3 regions of the Streptomyces sp. NPDC006197 genome follow, and region 2 is predicted to be linked to each of the others. Evidence: riboswitches for the same ligand, from Rfam matches in the RefSeq annotation. Region 2 holds a riboswitch; each other region holds the start of a gene.

Region 1 (6,358 bases), on a different contig from region 2:
CTGCACGCCCTCGCGCCCAGCGTGGTGTTCGGCGAGACCCTGCTGACGGCAGGCCTCGTCTTCGCCGCCCTCGCCGCCGCCGGCCTGCTCTCCGCGGGCGTCGGCCTCCTCGTGACCGCCCTGCGCAACAGGCCGGCCGCGGCGGACGGGGCCGCCACGGCCGACGACGAACTCTCCCTCGCCAGGGAGGCCTGGCGCCACGCCCTCCTGGAGCGCGGCATCCTCCCCTTCCTCCGCGACGCCCTCGCCGCCGCGGCGCCCCCGGACCCGACGGCGCCCTGAGGAACGGCGGGGCCGGGGCCCACCCGGCCGACGGCAGGAGGAACGGCGGGCCGGGACCACCCGGCCGACGGCAGGTAGACGCGGTTGCCGCTCGCCACGAACTCCTACGACTTCTCCGCCGTACCGACCTCGATCTCCCGCTGCGTGCCGCCGTGCTCACGCCGGATGTGAAAGGCCTCTACACCGGCCAGGCCGACCGGGTCCGCCTGCTCACCGAGGGCGGTCGGCAGATACGGGGGAAGACGCCCTTCGTCCCCGACACGAAGATCCCCGGCTGCCCGTCCGACTGGGTCGCCCGGATGATCCCGCCGGGCGACAGCGTGACGGAGTGCAGCATCCACCTCGTGACGGACGACGGTGCCAAGCCGTTCGCGGTGGGTTTCGCGGAGGCGGGCCAGCCGGGACTGGTGACCTGGCGGGCCCCCTCCGCTGAGGCGGCCGGGTCAGCCGGCCGACCCGCCGCCCGTCTCCGCCAGCGGCAGATACACGCGGTTGCCGGAAGCCGCGAACTCCTTCGACTTCTCCAGCATCCCGGCCTCGATCTCCTCCGGGGTGGCGTCCGCCTCGCCGCCGAACTGCTCCGTGATGCTTCTGCTGATCTTCATCGAGCAGAACTTCGGACCGCACATCGAGCAGAAGTGCGCGGTCTTCGCGGGCTCCGCCGGCAGCGTCTCGTCGTGGAACTCGCGTGCGGTGTCCGGGTCGAGCGCCAGGTTGAACTGGTCCTCCCAGCGGAACTCGAACCGCGCGTCCGAGAGCGCGTCGTCCCACTCCTGCGCACCCGGGTGCCCCTTGGCGAGGTCCGCGGCGTGCGCCGCGATCTTGTACGTGATGACGCCCGTCTTCACGTCGTCCTTGTTCGGCAGGCCCAGGTGCTCCTTGGGCGTGACGTAGCAGAGCATCGCCGTGCCCCACCAGGCGATCATCGCGGCGCCGATGCCGGAGGTGATGTGGTCGTACGCGGGCGCGACGTCCGTGGTCAGCGGGCCGAGCGTGTAGAACGGCGCCTCCTCGCAGATCTCCTGCTGGAGGTCGATGTTCTCCTTGATCTTGTGCATCGGGACGTGCCCCGGGCCCTCGATCATCGTCTGCACGTCGTGCCGCTTGGCGATCGTGTTCAGCTCGCCGAGCGTGCGCAGCTCCGCGAACTGCGCCGCGTCGTTGGCGTCCGCGATCGAGCCGGGGCGCAGACCGTCGCCGAGCGAGTACGTGACGTCGTACGCCGCCAGGATCTCGCAGAGCTCCTCGAAGTTCGTGTAGAGGAAGTTCTCCTTGTGGTGCGCCAGGCACCAGGCGGCCATGATCGAGCCGCCGCGCGAGACGATGCCGGTCTTGCGGCGCGCGGTGAGCGGCACGTACGGCAGGAGCACGCCGGCGTGCACCGTCATGTAGTCGACGCCCTGCTCGGCCTGCTCGATGACCGTGTCCTTGTAGATCTCCCAGGTCAGCTCCTCGGCCTTGCCGTCGACCTTCTCCAGGGCCTGGTAGAGCGGCACGGTGCCGATCGGCACGGGGGAGTTGCGCAGCACCCACTCGCGGGTGGTGTGGATGTTGCGGCCGGTGGACAGGTCCATGACCGTGTCGGCGCCCCACTTGGTCGCCCAGGTCATCTTCTCCACCTCCTCCTCGATGGAGGAGGTGACGGCGGAGTTGCCGATGTTGGCGTTGACCTTCACCAGGAATCGCTTGCCGATGATCATCGGCTCGATCTCCGGGTGGTTCACGTTCGCCGGCAGCACGGCGCGGCCCGCGGCGATCTCCTCCCGTACGACCTCGGGGGAGACGTTCTCGCGGATCGCGACGTACTCCATCTCCGGGGTGATCTCGCCCCGGCGGGCGTACGCGAGCTGGGTCACCGCCTGCCCGGCGCGGCCGCGGCGCGGCAGGCGGGGGCGGCCGGGGAAGACGGCGTCGAGGTTCTTCAGCCCACCGCCGCGCGGGGAGGTGTGCTTGATGCCGTCGTCCTCGGGGCGGACCGGGCGGCCCGCGTACTCCTCGGTGTCGCCGCGCGCGATGATCCAGTTCTCGCGCAGCGGGGGAAGGCCCCGCCGGACATCGGTGTCGATGGCGGGGTCGGTGTACGGGCCGGACGTGTCGTACAGCGTGACGTCCTTGCCGTTGGTGAGGTGCACCTGACGGACGGGCACCCGGAGGTCGGGGCGCGAGCCCTGGACGTACCCCTTGTGCCAGCCCGGCGTGCGCTCCTGCCCGTCGGTCTGGTTCTGGTCGGAGGCAGGCGTGCGTGCATCCTGAATGGTCATGAGACCGATCTCCCTACGCCGGCATTACCCGGTAACAGGTTCGGCGGTCGGCGCAGCCTCTTCCCGTACGCGCGTACGGTGATCAGCGCCCTCTCAGCCCGGTGCTCCGAGCTCCCGCGTGTGCAAAGGTGCCACCACGCTAGCGTCATCCCTGGCGTGCTGAACAGTGGGCCCCCGCCGTTCTTGCGATGATCGGCCGGTGACTTCCCCCCAGCAGCCCCCCGAGCCCCACCGCCACGCCCACGATCCCGGACACGGACACGGTCATGGGCACGGAGCCGGAGGAGGAGGCGGCGGGCACGGCCACAGCCACAGCCATGGGCCCGCCGCCCCGGTCTCGCGGCATCTGCGCAAGGTCATCGCCGCGATCCTGATCCCCTTCGCCGCCGCCGTCGTCGTCGGGCTCGCGGTCCTGTGGCCGGGCGGCACCCCGGCGCACGAGCGCACCGGCGTGGGCTTCGACCGGCAGACCCAGCAGGGCGAGGTCGTCTCCGTCGAGCACGTCGACTGCAAGGACGTGAACGCCGCTCAGGTCCCGCCGACCGGCGACACCTCCACTCCGGAGGGGCGCGAGGCGGTCAACGCCCAGCAGGGGAAGTGCGAGAAGGCGACGGTCGAGGTCACCAGCGGTCCGGACAAGGGACGCAGGTTCGTCGAGATCGTGCAGCCGGACGCGCCGCGCCAACTGCACCAGGGGCAGGGCGTGGTGGTGGCGTACGCCCCCGACGCCCCGCACGACCTGCAGTACTCGGTGACCGATGTGAACCGCAAGCTGCCGATGGCGCTGCTCGCCGGCATCTTCGCCGTCGCGGTCGTGGTCGTCGGCCGGATGCGGGGGCTCATGGCGCTCATCGCGCTCGCCGTGAGCTTCCTCGTGCTGACGTTCTTCATCCTGCCGGCGATCCTGCAGGGCTCGAACCCGCTGGTCGTGGCGGTGGTCGGGTCGAGCGCGATCATGCTGCTCGCGCTCTACATGTGCCACGGGCTCTCGGCCCGCACCTCGGTCGCCGTGCTCGGCACGCTGATCTCGCTGCTGCTGATCGGTCTGCTGGGCTCGCTCTTCATCGGCTGGGCCTCACTCAGCGGCAACACCGACGACAACACCGGTCTGATCCACGGCCTGTACCCGGAGATCGACATGTCCGGCCTGCTGCTCGCGGGGGTCATCATCGGTTCGCTCGGTGTGCTCGACGACGTGACGGTCACCCAGACCTCGGCGGTCTGGGAGCTGCACCAGGCCGATCCGGGCATGGGGCCGCGCGGCCTGTACCGGGCAGGGATCCGGATCGGTCGCGACCACATCGCCTCGGTCGTGAACACGCTGGTGCTGGCGTACGCGGGTGCCGCCCTGCCGCTGCTGCTGCTCTTCTCCATCGCCCAGAGCAGCATGGGGACGGTGGCCAACAGCGAGCTGGTCGCCGAGGAGATCGTCCGGACCCTGGTCGGGTCGATCGGTCTGGTGGCGTCCGTCCCGGTCACCACGGCGCTCGCGGCCCTGGTGGTCTCCGCCGACCGGCCGGCGTCCGGGGGTGGGAAGCCGGCTGCGGTACGGGGAGGGCGGCGCCGTCGCGCCAAGTGAGGTGTGCGTGCTGGGGGATCGGGCCGGCCCGGCTCGGGGAGGAGGGTCCGGCTCGCCTCAGGGAGGAGGGCTCGGCTCGGAGAGGACGACCGGTTCAGGCGGGCCTGTTCAGGCGGACCGGCTCAGGCGGGCCGATTCAGGCGGACCGATTCAGGCGGACCGGCTCCCTAGGGGCCGGCTCAGGCGGGGCCGGCGTTCTCTTCGGCCAGGATCCGGCCCAGGGCGGCCTCCAGGTGGTCCTCGAAGTCGCCGAGCGTCCGTTCCTGACCGAGCGGAACCAGCTTGTCCGTCCGGTCGAGGAAGGCGACCAGCGGCGGCGCGCTGGCCCGGAACAGTGCGCGGTCACCGCCCACCTGGAGCCGGATGGAGACGTCCGAGAGCCGCTCGGGCTCCGTCGGGGCGATGTGCACGTCACCGTCCCCGCTCGGCCGGTTGATCCCGTCGAGCAGCAGCTCCCGCCCGAACGCCCAGGTCACAGGGGCGTCTCCGGGAAGGTGGAAGGTCATCCGCACCGCGTAGGGATCCCGGGTCTCATACCGGAGTTCGACCGGGATCTTGAAGGAGAGCTCCTCGGAGACGAGGAAGCTCATCAGGACCTCGGCCTGAACTGACTCTCGCATCGTGTACCCCGCAGTAGATGAAGCAGTTGTGTAAACACAGCTGCTGAAAGCTGTGACCGAAACGGCCAGGAATGATCCCCCACGGCCCTCTTGACGCAATCGTGCTGTAAGCACTAGCAGATCACAAGGAGTGATTTTTCAGATACTGATAGAGAACGCGAGTGAACCGAAGAGCTTTCCGATCTCTGTGCGTAGTCGCTCGACTGCTGGGAGCAACCGTTCTTCCTGGTGAAGAGGGAGGGAAATCGCCATTGCGGCCGCTGTGGAGCCCGCGGTGATGGGGATCGCGGCACAGACCGTGCCCAGCGCATATTCCTGGCGCTCCACCAGGGGTTCCATTCGTCCCAAACCGCCCAAACGATCCAAAAGGACACGGCGATTACGCACCGTGTACGGAGTGATGGCTTCCACCGGGTGGCGGTCGAGGTGGTCTTGACGAGATTTCAGATCGAGTTGACTCAGCAGGCACTGGCCGATCGCATGGGCGTGCGCGGTCTCGCGGAAGTCGGCCCATTCCTCCACCGCGGGGGCGGAAGGGGTGTCGGCGACGGCGACGAGTTCTACCTCGCCTTCGCGGTAGAAGGCGAGGTAGATGGGTACGCCGATCTCGTCCCGCCAGCGGGCAAGAGAGTCTTCGATCTTGATGCGACGATTCTGCACAGCTCCGCCGCCGGCCAGCCGGAAGGCGGCCTCGCCCAGGACGAACACGCCCTTGTCGCGGAGCAGATAGCCCTCGTGCGTCAGGGTGCGGAGCAGGTGGTAGGTGGTGGGCAGCGGAAGGCCCGTCTCGCGGGCGAGCTGCTTCGCGGGGGCGCCCTCCGCATGGGAGGCCACGGCCTCCAGGAGTCTCAGCGCCCGCTGCACCGATCCGATCAGGGTAGGCGCTGCCGTCTGCGTAGCCATGGCCAAAGGTCACCCCCAGGCGTGAGGACGGGTGCAGTGCACCCGCCCGCGGGGGCCGCCCCCGCGCGCCCGCCGGGCCTGGGAAACCGCTGGTCAGTATGGAGGTCTACGCCTGTAGTCCCCATCGCGGCGGAGAGATTCCACTCTAGTGGCAGCCTCGGGGCCCATACCCCGATTCGGCCCGGGCGGTCCCCCGCCCGGGCTAACGCCCTCCATCGCCTTCATGCCGATCAATAGCTTGTGCTACCAGTCCTCGCGCGACCTGGCGGAGGAGCTGAACTTCCGCACGACGTAGACCAGTCCGGCGACGAGAGCCACGAAGAGCAGCACCTTGAAGAGCAGACCGACCACGAAGGTGAGGACGCTGGTGATCAGCCCGCCGAAGACGAGCAGGGCGAGAACGGGTATGGCGACCCACTTCACCCACCAGGGCATCCCCGCGAGAATCTCCCGTACGGCCATCGTCCCTACCTCGCTCTCGAAGAACCGCGCACTCCGCGCCGAACACCCTCAAGGCTAGGGGCGGGAGGAGGCCCGTGGAGGCCCCGCGGCCCCCGCTCTCCCCTGATCCACCCCCTAGGGGCTCGGCCCCCGCGCCTGCTCGGCTCTCAGGGTCCGGGCCGGCCCCCGCGTCCGCTCAGCTCTCCGGCGGGGAGAAGACCACCATGACCCGCAGGTCCTCGCTGATGTGGTGGAACCGGTGCTCCACCCCG
Region 2 (6,358 bases):
TGCTGGAACGCCTCGGTCTCCTCGGCGCCGGTGTTCATCTTCAGCGACTTCACCGGGTGCTCGTCCGCCTCGCCGGGCTTCCGCTTCTGCTCCGCGAGAGCCTTCATCTCCGTGGCGGCCTCGTCCTTGCCGGCGAAGGCGAGGAGGGTGAACTCGACACGCGCGCCGTCCGGGTTGCGTGACTCCATGTCCTTGTGCCCGGCCACCTCGATCCCGGCGGTGCACGGCGACCTCGTCAGCTCGGCGCAGCCCCTGAGGGCGTCGGCGTCCTGGATCACGATGGTCTCGCCGCTGGACATGGTCTCGATGCTGCCGTCGCTCGGGAGCGCGGCGTACATGTCGGTCGCGTTGATCGACACCGGGGGGAAGTTCGGTGTGATGCCCTGGTGGTCGGTGGGAGCAGGCGACCCGCCGCCTCCCTGGCCTTTCTCGGCGGGCGAGTCCGCCGTCGCCCTGCCCGTCGGCGCGCCTCCCGCCGTCGTGCTCCCGTCCTCGCACGCCGTCAGCGCGAGCGCCAGCACCGCCGCGACGGCGGCCCCCCGTACAACAGCCTTCATCCGGAGTCCTCCGATGACCTGATCATGATCCATTGGCGTGGACACTCAACATCATCGGGTGGGTGATCGGCCAATCGTGCGATCGGCCGATTCCTGGGGCGCGGCCTTGCCGGAATTCGTCTGCGACACTGGTAGGACCATGCCCAAGCCCGGAGAACTCACTTTCGTCGCCCCCCGCGGAGCCAAGAAGCCGCCGCGGCACCTGGCCGACCTCTCGCCCGCCGAGCGGAAGGAGGCCGTCGCCGCGATCGGCGAGAAGCCCTTCCGCGCCAAGCAGCTGTCCACGCACTACTTCGCGCGGTACGCGCACGACCCCGCCGAGTGGACCGACATTCCGGCCGCCTCGCGGGAGAAGCTGGCCGGGGAGCTGCTGCCCGACCTGATGTCCGTGGTGCGCCACATCTCGTGCGACGACGACACCACCCGCAAGACCCTGTGGCGGCTGCACGACGGCACGCTCGTGGAGTCGGTGCTCATGCGCTACCCGGACCGGGTGACCATGTGCATCTCCTCACAGGCCGGCTGCGGCATGAACTGCCCGTTCTGCGCGACCGGGCAGGCGGGGCTCGACCGGAACCTGTCGACCGCCGAGATCGTGCACCAGATCGTGGACGGGATGCGGTCCCTGCGGGACGGGGAGGTGCCCGGGGGACCGGCGCGGCTCTCCAACATCGTGTTCATGGGCATGGGCGAGCCGCTCGCCAACTACAAGCGGGTCGTCGGAGCCATCCGGCGGCTCACGGACCCCGAGCCGGACGGGCTCGGGCTCTCGCAGCGCGGCATCACCGTCTCCACCGTCGGTCTCGTGCCCGCGATGCTGCGCTTCGCCGACGAGGGCTTCAAGTGCCGGCTCGCGGTGTCGCTGCACGCCCCGGACGACGAGCTGCGCGACACCCTGGTGCCGGTCAACACGCGCTGGAAGGTCCGCGAGGTCCTCGACGCGGCCTGGGAGTACGCGGAGAAGTCCGGGCGCCGGATCTCCATCGAGTACGCCCTCATCCGGGACATCAACGACCAGGCCTGGCGCGGTGACCTGCTGGGCCGGCTGCTCAAGGGCAAGCGGGTGCACGTCAACCTGATCCCGCTGAACCCGACGCCCGGTTCGAAGTGGACGGCGTCCCGCCCGGAGGACGAGAAGGCCTTCGTCGAGGCGATCGCCCGCCACGGCGTGCCGGTGACCGTGCGGGACACCCGGGGGCAGGAGATCGACGGTGCCTGTGGACAGCTCGCGGCCGCCGAGCGCTGACCTTGTAGTCTGAGCTCGAACACATCTCCATATTCCGACAGGGGAGCGCCACAGCGCTGAGAGTGCGGTCACCGTAGGACCGCAGACCCTCTGAACCTCGCCCAGGTCATTCTGGGTAGGAAGTTCGGTCGTAACTCAAGCTGTTGCGCCCTGCCCACCTTCGGGTGGGCGGGGCCGCGTCTCTTCCTGGTCACACCCAGGAGGAATCTCAGTGAGCATCAAGAAGGCCGCTGCCGTCGCGATCGTCGCGGCGCTCGGCGTCACCAGCCTGGCCGCGTGCGGCACCGACGACGTCCGGGGGGCGGCCGGCAAGACCGGCGCGCCCGCGCCCAAGACCGTCACCCTCGTGAGCCACGACTCCTTCAACGCCTCCAAGGAGGTGCTGGCGGACTTCACCAAGCAGACCGGCTTCACCGTCAAGGTGCTGAAGAGCGGCGACGCCGGCGAGGCCGTCAACAAGGAGATCCTGACCAAGGGCTCCCCGCAGGGCGACGTCTTCTTCGGCGTCGACAACACGCTGCTGTCCCGCGCCCTCGACAACGGGATCTTCGTTCCGTACGAGGCGAAGGGCCTGGGCCGGGTCCCGGCCGCGTACCAGCTCGACAAGGAGCACCGGGTCACCCCGATCGACTCCGGCGACATCTGCGTCAACTACGACAAGAAGTACTTCGCGGACAGGAAGCTGGCGCCGCCGGTCACCTTCGACGACCTCGCGAAGCCGGCGTACAAGGACCTGCTGGTGGTGGAGAACCCCGAGCGGTCCTCCCCGGGCCTCGGTTTCCTCCTCGGCACGGCCGCGAAGTACGGCGACGAGGGCTGGCAGGACTACTGGAAGAAGCTCAAGGCCAACGGCGTGAAGACCGTCGACAGCTGGGAGCTCGCCTACAACCAGGAGTTCTCCGGCTCGGCCGGCGGCAAGCAGGCCAAGGGCGACCGGCCGCTGGTCGTGTCGTACGCCTCCAGCCCGCCGGTCGAGGTGCTGTACGGCGAGCCGCAGCCGAAGGTGGCGCCCACCGGCGTCTCCACCGGCACCTGCTTCCGGCAGACCGAGTTCGCGGGCCTGCTGAACGGCGCGAAGAACCCCGAGGGCGGCAAGGCGCTGATCGACTTCCTGATCTCCAAGGAGTTCCAGGAGGACATGCCGCTCCAGATGTTCGTCAACCCGGTGGCGAAGGACGCGGCCCTGCCGGAGCTGTTCACCAAGCACGGCGTGGTGATCGAGAAGCCGGAGACCATGGCGCCCGAGAAGATCGCCGAGAAGCGTGACCCGTGGATCCGGCAGTGGTCGTCGCTCGTCCTGAAGTAGCGCGTCCCGGAGTGAGGCGCGACCTCCGGGGGAACGCGACGCGGCTGGGGCTCATGGCCCTGCCCGTCGCGTTCTTCGGGGTCTTCTTCGCCTGGCCCGTCGTGTCCATCGTGGACCGGGGGCTCCGCCCCGACGGCGCCTGGCGGTTCGGCCGGATCGGCGAGACGCTGAGCCGGCCGGACATCCTCGACGTGCTCGGCTTCACCGTCTGGCAGGCGCTCGCCTCCACCGGCCTCACCCTCCTGGTGGCGCTGCCCGGGGCGTACGTCTTCGCCCGCTTCGACTTCCCCGGCAAGAGCGTGCTGCGGGCCGTCGTCACGGTGCCGTTCGTGCTGCCGACCGTCCTCGTCGGCACGGCGTTCCTGGCGCTCGTCGGCCGGGGCGGGCTCACCGACGAGCTGTGGGGGCTGCGGCTCGACACCAGCGTGTGGGCGATCCTCCTCGCGCACGTCTTCTTCAACTACGCGGTCGTCGTCCGGACCGTCGGCGGCCTCTGGTCGCAGCTCGACCCGCGCCAGGAGGAGGCCGCCCGGGTCCTCGGCGCCTCGCGCTGGACGGCCTGGCGGACGGTGACGCTGCCCGCGCTCGTGCCGGCGGTGGCGGCGGCCGCCCTGATGGTCTTCCTCTTCACCTTCACCTCCTTCGGCGTCGTGCAGATCCTCGGCGGGGACGCGTACTCCACCCTTGAGGCCGAGATCTACCGGCAGACCGCCCGGCTGCTCGACCTGCCGACGGCGGCCGTGCTCACGCTCGTCCAGTTCGTGGCGGTCGGCGCGATCCTGGGCGTGCACGCCTGGACGGTACGGCGGCGGGAGACCGCCCTGCGGCTCGTGGCACCCGAGCGGACCGCGCGCCGGCCGCGCGGCGCCGGACAGTGGGCGCTGCTCGCGGGCGTGCTGCTCTCCGTGGCGCTGCTGATCCTGCTGCCGCTCGGTGTGCTCGTGGAACGTTCCTTCGCCGGGCCGCACGGGTACGGGCTCGGCTACTACCGGGCGCTCGGCTCGCTCGACGAGTCCGGGACCTTCCTCGTCCCGCCGCTGGAGGCGATCGGGAACTCGCTGCGGTACGCGGTGGCCGCCACCGCCATCGCGGTGCTGGTCGGCGGGCTCGCGGCGGCGGCCCTGACCAGGCGGGCCGGCCGGCTCGTGCGGGGCTTCGACGCGCTGCTGATGCTGCCGCTCGGGGTCTCCGCCGTCACCGTCGGCTTCGGCTTCCTCATCACCCTCGACGAACCGCCGCTCGACCTGCGGGCCAGCTGGATCCTCGTACCGCTCGCCCAGGCCCTGGTCGGCGTCCCCTTCGTCGTACGGACGATGCTGCCGGTCCTGCGCGCGGTGGACGAGCGGCTGCGGGAGGCGGCGGCCGTGCTCGGCGCCTCGCCCTGGCGGGCCTGGCGGGAGGTGGACCTGCCGCTGGTGCGGCGGGCACTGCTCATCGCGGCCGGGTTCGCGTTCGCGGTGTCGCTCGGCGAGTTCGGGGCGACCGTGTTCATCGCCCGGCCCGACAGCCCCACGCTCCCGGTGGCGGTGGCCCGGCTGCTCGGCCGGCCCGGCGAACTCAACTACGGCCAGGCGATGGCCCTCTCGACGATTCTGATGGTGGTGTGCGCGGTGTCCCTGCTGCTGCTCGAACGGCTCCGCACCGACCGGACCTCCGGGGAGTTCTGATGCTGTCGATCGAGGACGCGACCGTACGGTTCGGGGAGCGGGCCGTGCTCGACGCCGTGGACCTGGACGTCGCCGAGCACGAGATCGTGTGCGTGCTCGGCCCGAGCGGCAGCGGCAAGTCCACGCTGCTGCGGGCCGTCGCCGGGCTCCAGTCGCTCGACGGCGGCCGGGTGCTGCTCGGCGGCGCCGACCAGGCCGGGGTGCCGGTGCACCGGCGGGGCGTCGGCCTGATGTTCCAGGACCACCAGCTCTTCCCGCAGCGGGACGTCGGCGGCAACGTCTCCTTCGGCCTTCGCATGCGGGGTGCCGGGAAGGCCGAACAGGCGGAGCGGGTGCGGGAGCTGCTCGACCTCGTCGGCCTCCCCGGCGCCGAGCGGCGGTCCGTCGCCGCGCTGTCCGGCGGCGAGCAGCAGCGGGTGGCGCTCGCCCGCGCGCTCGCGCCCCGGCCCCGGCTCCTGATGCTCGACGAACCGCTCGGCCAGCTCGACCGGGGCCTGCGGGAGCGGCTCGTGGTGGAGCTGCGGCAGCTCTTCGGGCGGCTCGGGACGACGGTCCTCGCCGTCACCCACGACCAGGGCGAGGCCTTCGCGCTCGCCGACCGGCTCGTGGTCATGCGGGACGGGCGGATCGCCCAGTCGGGTGCGCCGGCCGACGTGTGGCGGCGGCCCGCGTCGGAGTTCGTGGCGCGGTTCCTGGGCTTCGACAACGTGGTGGCGGCACGGGTGACCGGCACGGTCGCGCAGACGGTGTGGGGGAAGGTCCCGGTCCCGGACGGCTCGCCGGAGGGGGAGCGGCGACTCCTCGTCCGCCCGGGCGGGGTGCGGCTCGTGGGGGACGGTTCCGCCTGGACGGTGGAGTCCCGGACCTTCCGGGGCAGCCAGGTCGTCGTACGGCTCCGCCCGGCCGAGGGGCCCGCGCTGGAGGCCGAGCTTCCGCTCCGGGAGGCGCCGGAGGAGGGTGCGGGGGTGGGCGTGGAGTTCCGGGCGGAGGACGTGGTGGTGCTGGGGGACGAGATTCCGTAGCGCGGTTGCGATGAGTTCTCCCCGCCGGGGGAGTCTCCTTGTCGTTCGTCGTCTTTTCGTCGACCGCACAGGAGGAACAGCCATGAGTCAGTTGCTCAGAGTCCAGAACTTCATGGTCTCGTCGGACGGGTTCGGTACCGGTGAGGGCCAGAGTCTTGAACGGCCGTTCGGGCACGCGGATCCCGCGGCCATGTTCTCGTGGGCGGGGGCCACGGCGAGCTGGCCGAACCGCACCGATCCCGGGGGCAGCCGCGGCCTCGACGACTACCTGACGCGGGATTTCCACCGGAACATCGGTGCCGAGATCATGGGCCGCAACAAGTTCGGGCCGCAGCGCGGGCCCTGGGAGAACGAGGAGTGGAAGGGCTGGTGGGGGGACGAGCCGCCGTTCCGCACGCCGGTGTTCGTGCTGACCCACCACCCGCGCCCCTCGTTCACGCTCTCCGACACCACGTTCCACTTCGTCGACGCCGACCCGGCCACGGCCCTCGGGATGGCGCGGGAGGCGGCACGGGGCAAGGACGTCCGCCTCGGCGGCGGGGCCACCACCATCCGGGAGT
Region 3 (4,143 bases), on a different contig from region 2:
ACGGGCGCCCACAACGGGGGCGGGCGCAGGCCCGGTGGGGTCAGAAGGCTGGGCGTTCCGGGTCCAGGTGGGCCTGGCCCGTGGTCGGGGAGGACGCGGAGGCGAAGTGCCGGCGGGGAATGCGGCCCGCCCGAAAGGCCAGACGGCCCGCCGAGACCGCGTGCCGCATCGCCGCGGCCATCAGCACCGGCTCCTGCGCCCGCGTCACCGCCGACGCCAGCATCACCGCCGCGCACCCCAGCTCCATCGCGAGCGCCACGTCCGAGGCCGTTCCCGCGCCGGCGTCGAGGATCACCGGGACCTCGGCCCGTTCGACGATCAGCTGGAAGTTGTGCGGGTTGCGGATGCCGAGTCCGGAGCCGATGGGGGAGCCGAGCGGCATGATCGCCGCGCAGCCCACGTCCTCCAGCTTCCGGGCCAGGACGGGGTCGTCGTTGGTGTAGGGGAGGACGACGAAGCCGTCGTCGACCAGGGTCTCGGCCGCGGCCAGGAGCTCCTCGCCGTCCGGCAGGAGGGTGCGCTCGTCGGCGACGACCTCCAGCTTGATCCAGTTCGTGCCGAGCGCCTCCCGGGCCAGGCGGGCGGTGAGGACGGCCTCGCCCGCGGTGTAGCAGCCCGCCGTGTTCGGCAGGACCCGGATGCCGAGGCGTTCCAGGACGGAGAGGACCGAGCCCTGGACCGTGGGGTCCAGACGCCGCATGGCGACCGTCGTCAGTTCCGTACCGCTGGCGGAGAGGGAGCGTTCCAGGACGTCGAGGCTGGGGGCGCCGCCGGTGCCCATGATGAGGCGGGAGGAGAACTCCGTACCGCCGAGGGTGAAAACGTCGTCGGACATTCCGGTCAGCCTCCCTGCACCGCGGTGAGGACCTCGACCCGGTCGCCCTCGCCGAGCAGCGTGGTGGCCCATTCGCCGCGCGGCACGACCGTCTCGTTGAGCGCCGCCGCGACGCCCGAGGGGGCCGTGGTCAGGGTCGCCACGAGGGCGTCCAGGGAGAGGGGGCCGGAGAGCTCGCGCGCCTCTCCGTTCACGGACACGGTCATGGACACGTTCATGCGGGCTGCTCCTGACGTACGGGAGGGGCGGGGGAGAAACGACGGGGGGTGAAGGGGCGCGCCTCGTCGGGGAGGGCGCCGGTGGTGAGCGCCTCGGCCATGGCGTCGCCGGTGACGGGGGTGAGCAGCACCCCGTTGCGGTAGTGGCCGGTGGCCAGGTGCAGGCCGGGCAGGGCGGTGGGGCCGAGCAGCGGCGCGTTGTCGGGGGAGCCGGGGCGCAGTCCGGCCCGCGTCTCGGTGAGCGGCAGCTCGGTGATGCCCGGGACGAGCTCGTGGGCGTCGCGCAGCAGCTCGTACACCCCGCCCGCCGTCACCGTGGTGTCCCAGCCGAGCTCCTCGCTGGTGGCGCCGACGACGAGCTCGCCGTTCTCGCGGGGCACCAGGTAGACGTGGCTGCCGCGGACGACGGCGCGGACGGTGCGGGAGAGGAAGGGGGCGTACGCGGGCGGCACCCGCAGCCGGAGGACCTGGCCCTTGACGGGGCGGACCGGCGGCAGCACCTCCTCGGGCACGCCCGCGAGCCGCCCGCTGAGGCTGCCCGCGGCGAGGACGACCTGGTCGGCCGTCAGCTCCTCGCCGTCGGTGAGCACGGCGCCGCGCGCCCGGTCCCGCACGACCGTGAGCCGCTCCGCGAGGGTCCGGTGGAAGACGACCCCGGCCCGTTCGCAGGCGCGCAGGAGCGCGGCGGCCAGTCGGCGCGGGTCGACCTGGTGGTCGCCGTCGACCCGCAGCCCGCCCCGGACGCCGGGCGCCAGCATCGGTTCGAGCCGGCGGCACTCGCGGCCGCTGAGCCATTCGGAGACGAGCCCGCAGCGGGTCTGCAGGGCGTGCAGTTCGCGCATGTGGGCCCGGTCGTCGGCGTCGAGGGCGACGGCGAGGGTGCCGCAGGCGCGGTAGCCGACGTCGTGGCCGGCGGCCTCCTCCAGTTCGGCGGCGAACGCGGGGTAGCGGGCCGCGGAGGCGAGGTTGAGCCCGAGCAGGGTCTCCTCGCCGTAGTGGAGTTCGGTGACGGCGGCGAGCATGCCGGCCGCGACCCGCGCGGCCCCGCCGCCCGGGTCGGGGTCGACGACGGCGGTGCGCAGCCCGCGCTGCGCGGCCCGCCAGGCCGTGACCAGGCCGATGATGCCGCCCCCGACCACGAGGACGTCGGAGACACGGACGTCGGACACATGGACACGAGAAGAACGCATGGGCGTCCAGCCCCTCCCTTCGCCGGCATGACCCGGATCAGGTTCGTACGGTCGGAGGCCGTCCCAGCCTCCCTCTCAGCCCGGTGCGTCCGGACTCCCGCGAGTGCTTTACGCCCGCCAGACTAGCCCGCGCCGCCGGGGGCCGCAGACCCCTCCCTCACCACCCCCCTATTCCTGACGATTCGTCAGATGCGTAAGGTGGTCGGGTGAGCGAGCAGAAGCAGGCCCAGCAGCACGTCGTGATCGTCGGCGCCGGAATGGCGGGCGTCCAGACCGCCGTCGCCCTGCGCGAGCAGGGCTTCACCGGCCCCCTGACCCTCATCGGGGCCGAACCCCACCAGCCCTACGACCGGCCGCCGCTCTCCAAGGCGATCCTCCTCGGCAAGGCCGAGGACTCCGCCTTCGAGATCGACTTCGAGGACCTCGACATCGAGCTCCGGCTCGGCCTGGACGTCACCGGACTGCGCGCCGCCGACCACGAGATCGACACCGAGGCCGGACCCGTCGCGTACGACACCCTGGTCGTCGCCACCGGCGCCCATCCCGTCACCCTGCCCGGCACCGAGGGCGTCCCCGGCGTCCATCTGCTGCGCACCCTCGACGACGCCGTGCGCCTCGGGCCCGTCCTGGAGCGCCGCCACTCCGTCGTGGTCGTCGGCGCCGGCTGGATCGGCGCCGAGTTCGCCACCGCCGCGCGCGAGGCGGGCTGCGCCGTCACCGTCGTCGAGGCCGCCGACCGCCCCCTCGCCGGAGCGCTGCCCGCCGAGGTCGCCGCCCCCATGGCCGAGTGGTACGGGGCGAGCGGCGCCGAACTCCTCACCCACGCGCGCGTACACACCGTCGAGCCCGGTGCGCCCGGTGCGCCCGGCCGCGTCGTCCTCGCCGACGGCCGTGAGCTGCCCGCCGACGCCGTCGTCGTCGGCATCGGCGCCCGCCCCGCCACCGGCTGGCTCACCGGCTCCGGCATCGCCCTCGACCCGAGCGGCGCCGTCACCGCGGACGACCGGCTGCGCACCTCCCTGCCCGACGTGTACGCCGTCGGCGACTGTGCCTCCTTCCCCTCCGCCCGCTACGGGGAGCGGCTCCTCGTCCACCACTGGGACAACGCGCTCCAGGGGCCCCGCGTGGTCGCGGCGGCGATCACCGGCGCCGCCGACGTGCCGTACGACCCGGTGCCGTACTTCTGGTCCGAGCAGTTCGGCCGCTTCGTCCAGTACGCGGGACACCACGCGGACGCCGACGAGCTGCTGTGGCGCGGCGACCCGGCCGACGAGGCCTGGTCCGTGCTCTGGCTGCGCGCCGGCGTGCCGGTGGCCCTCCTCGCCGTCGGCCGCCCGCGCGACCTGGCGCAGGGCCGCAAGCTGATCGAGGCCGCCGCGCCCGTCGACCCCGAGCGCGCCGCGGACCCGTCCGTCCCCCTGAAGGCGGCAGCCCGGTAGGGTCCGACTACCGGCTGTCAGTCCGGGATGGCAGGCTTGTCCTGTGACCGAGATTGACGTAAAGATCGATGCTCTCGTCCCCGCCTGGCTCAACCTGCCCGAGATCGCGGAGATGCTCGATGTCGAGGTGACGCGCGTGCGGCAGCTGGTCAAGGAGGGCCAGCTCATCGCCGTGCGCCGCGGACCGAACAACGCGCTGTACGTGCCCGCCGCCTTCATCCAGGGCGACAAGGTCGTCAAGGGTCTGGTCGGGACCCTGACGCTGCTGCGGGACGACGGCTTCACCGACGAAGAGATGCTGGAGTGGCTCTTCACTCCGGACGAGAGCCTGCCGGGCACGCCCGCGCAGGCGCTCAACGAGAACCGCGGCACGGAGGTGAAGCGCCGCGCCCAGGCGCTCGCCGTCTGACGCGCCCGCGCCGACGTACGCACGTACCGAAGACACCACCAGCCGGTGCCGC

The links. A riboswitch is a leader RNA that binds a small molecule or an ion and turns the genes downstream of it on or off. The one in region 2 is predicted to bind thiamine pyrophosphate.
Region 1: another riboswitch for thiamine pyrophosphate. It lies ahead of thiC (phosphomethylpyrimidine synthase ThiC); the one in region 2 lies ahead of ABZ318_RS33145 (thiamine ABC transporter substrate-binding protein).
Region 3: another riboswitch for thiamine pyrophosphate. It lies ahead of thiO (glycine oxidase ThiO); the one in region 2 lies ahead of ABZ318_RS33145 (thiamine ABC transporter substrate-binding protein).

The regions. Positions count from the first base shown of each region.
Region 1 covers NZ_JBEXSZ010000014.1:53,619-59,976, forward strand. Annotated here, with positions in the region: gene ABZ318_RS06855 (hypothetical protein) at 1-282, shown strand, start outside; gene thiC (phosphomethylpyrimidine synthase ThiC) at 726-2,543, opposite strand; TPP riboswitch at 2,537-2,671, opposite strand; gene ABZ318_RS06865 (YibE/F family protein) at 2,710-4,122, shown strand; gene ABZ318_RS06870 (SsgA family sporulation/cell division regulator) at 4,302-4,742, opposite strand; gene ABZ318_RS06875 (helix-turn-helix domain-containing protein) at 4,881-5,645, opposite strand; gene ABZ318_RS06880 (DUF5326 family protein) at 5,889-6,107, opposite strand; gene ABZ318_RS06885 (cupin domain-containing protein) at 6,283-6,358, opposite strand, start outside.
Region 2 covers NZ_JBEXSZ010000156.1:5,559-11,916, forward strand. Annotated here, with positions in the region: gene ABZ318_RS33135 (hypothetical protein) at 1-557, opposite strand, end outside; gene rlmN (23S rRNA (adenine(2503)-C(2))-methyltransferase RlmN) at 697-1,803, shown strand; TPP riboswitch at 1,833-1,943, shown strand; gene ABZ318_RS33145 (thiamine ABC transporter substrate-binding protein) at 2,015-3,109, shown strand; gene ABZ318_RS33150 (iron ABC transporter permease) at 3,163-4,776, shown strand; gene ABZ318_RS33155 (ABC transporter ATP-binding protein) at 4,776-5,798, shown strand; gene ABZ318_RS33160 (dihydrofolate reductase family protein) at 5,881-6,358, shown strand, end outside.
Region 3 covers NZ_JBEXSZ010000268.1:25-4,167, reverse strand. Annotated here, with positions in the region: gene ABZ318_RS39140 (thiazole synthase) at 41-835, opposite strand; gene thiS (sulfur carrier protein ThiS) at 841-1,053, opposite strand; gene thiO (glycine oxidase ThiO) at 1,050-2,243, opposite strand; TPP riboswitch at 2,241-2,354, opposite strand; gene ABZ318_RS39125 (FAD-dependent oxidoreductase) at 2,450-3,682, shown strand; gene ABZ318_RS39120 (Rv2175c family DNA-binding protein) at 3,726-4,091, shown strand.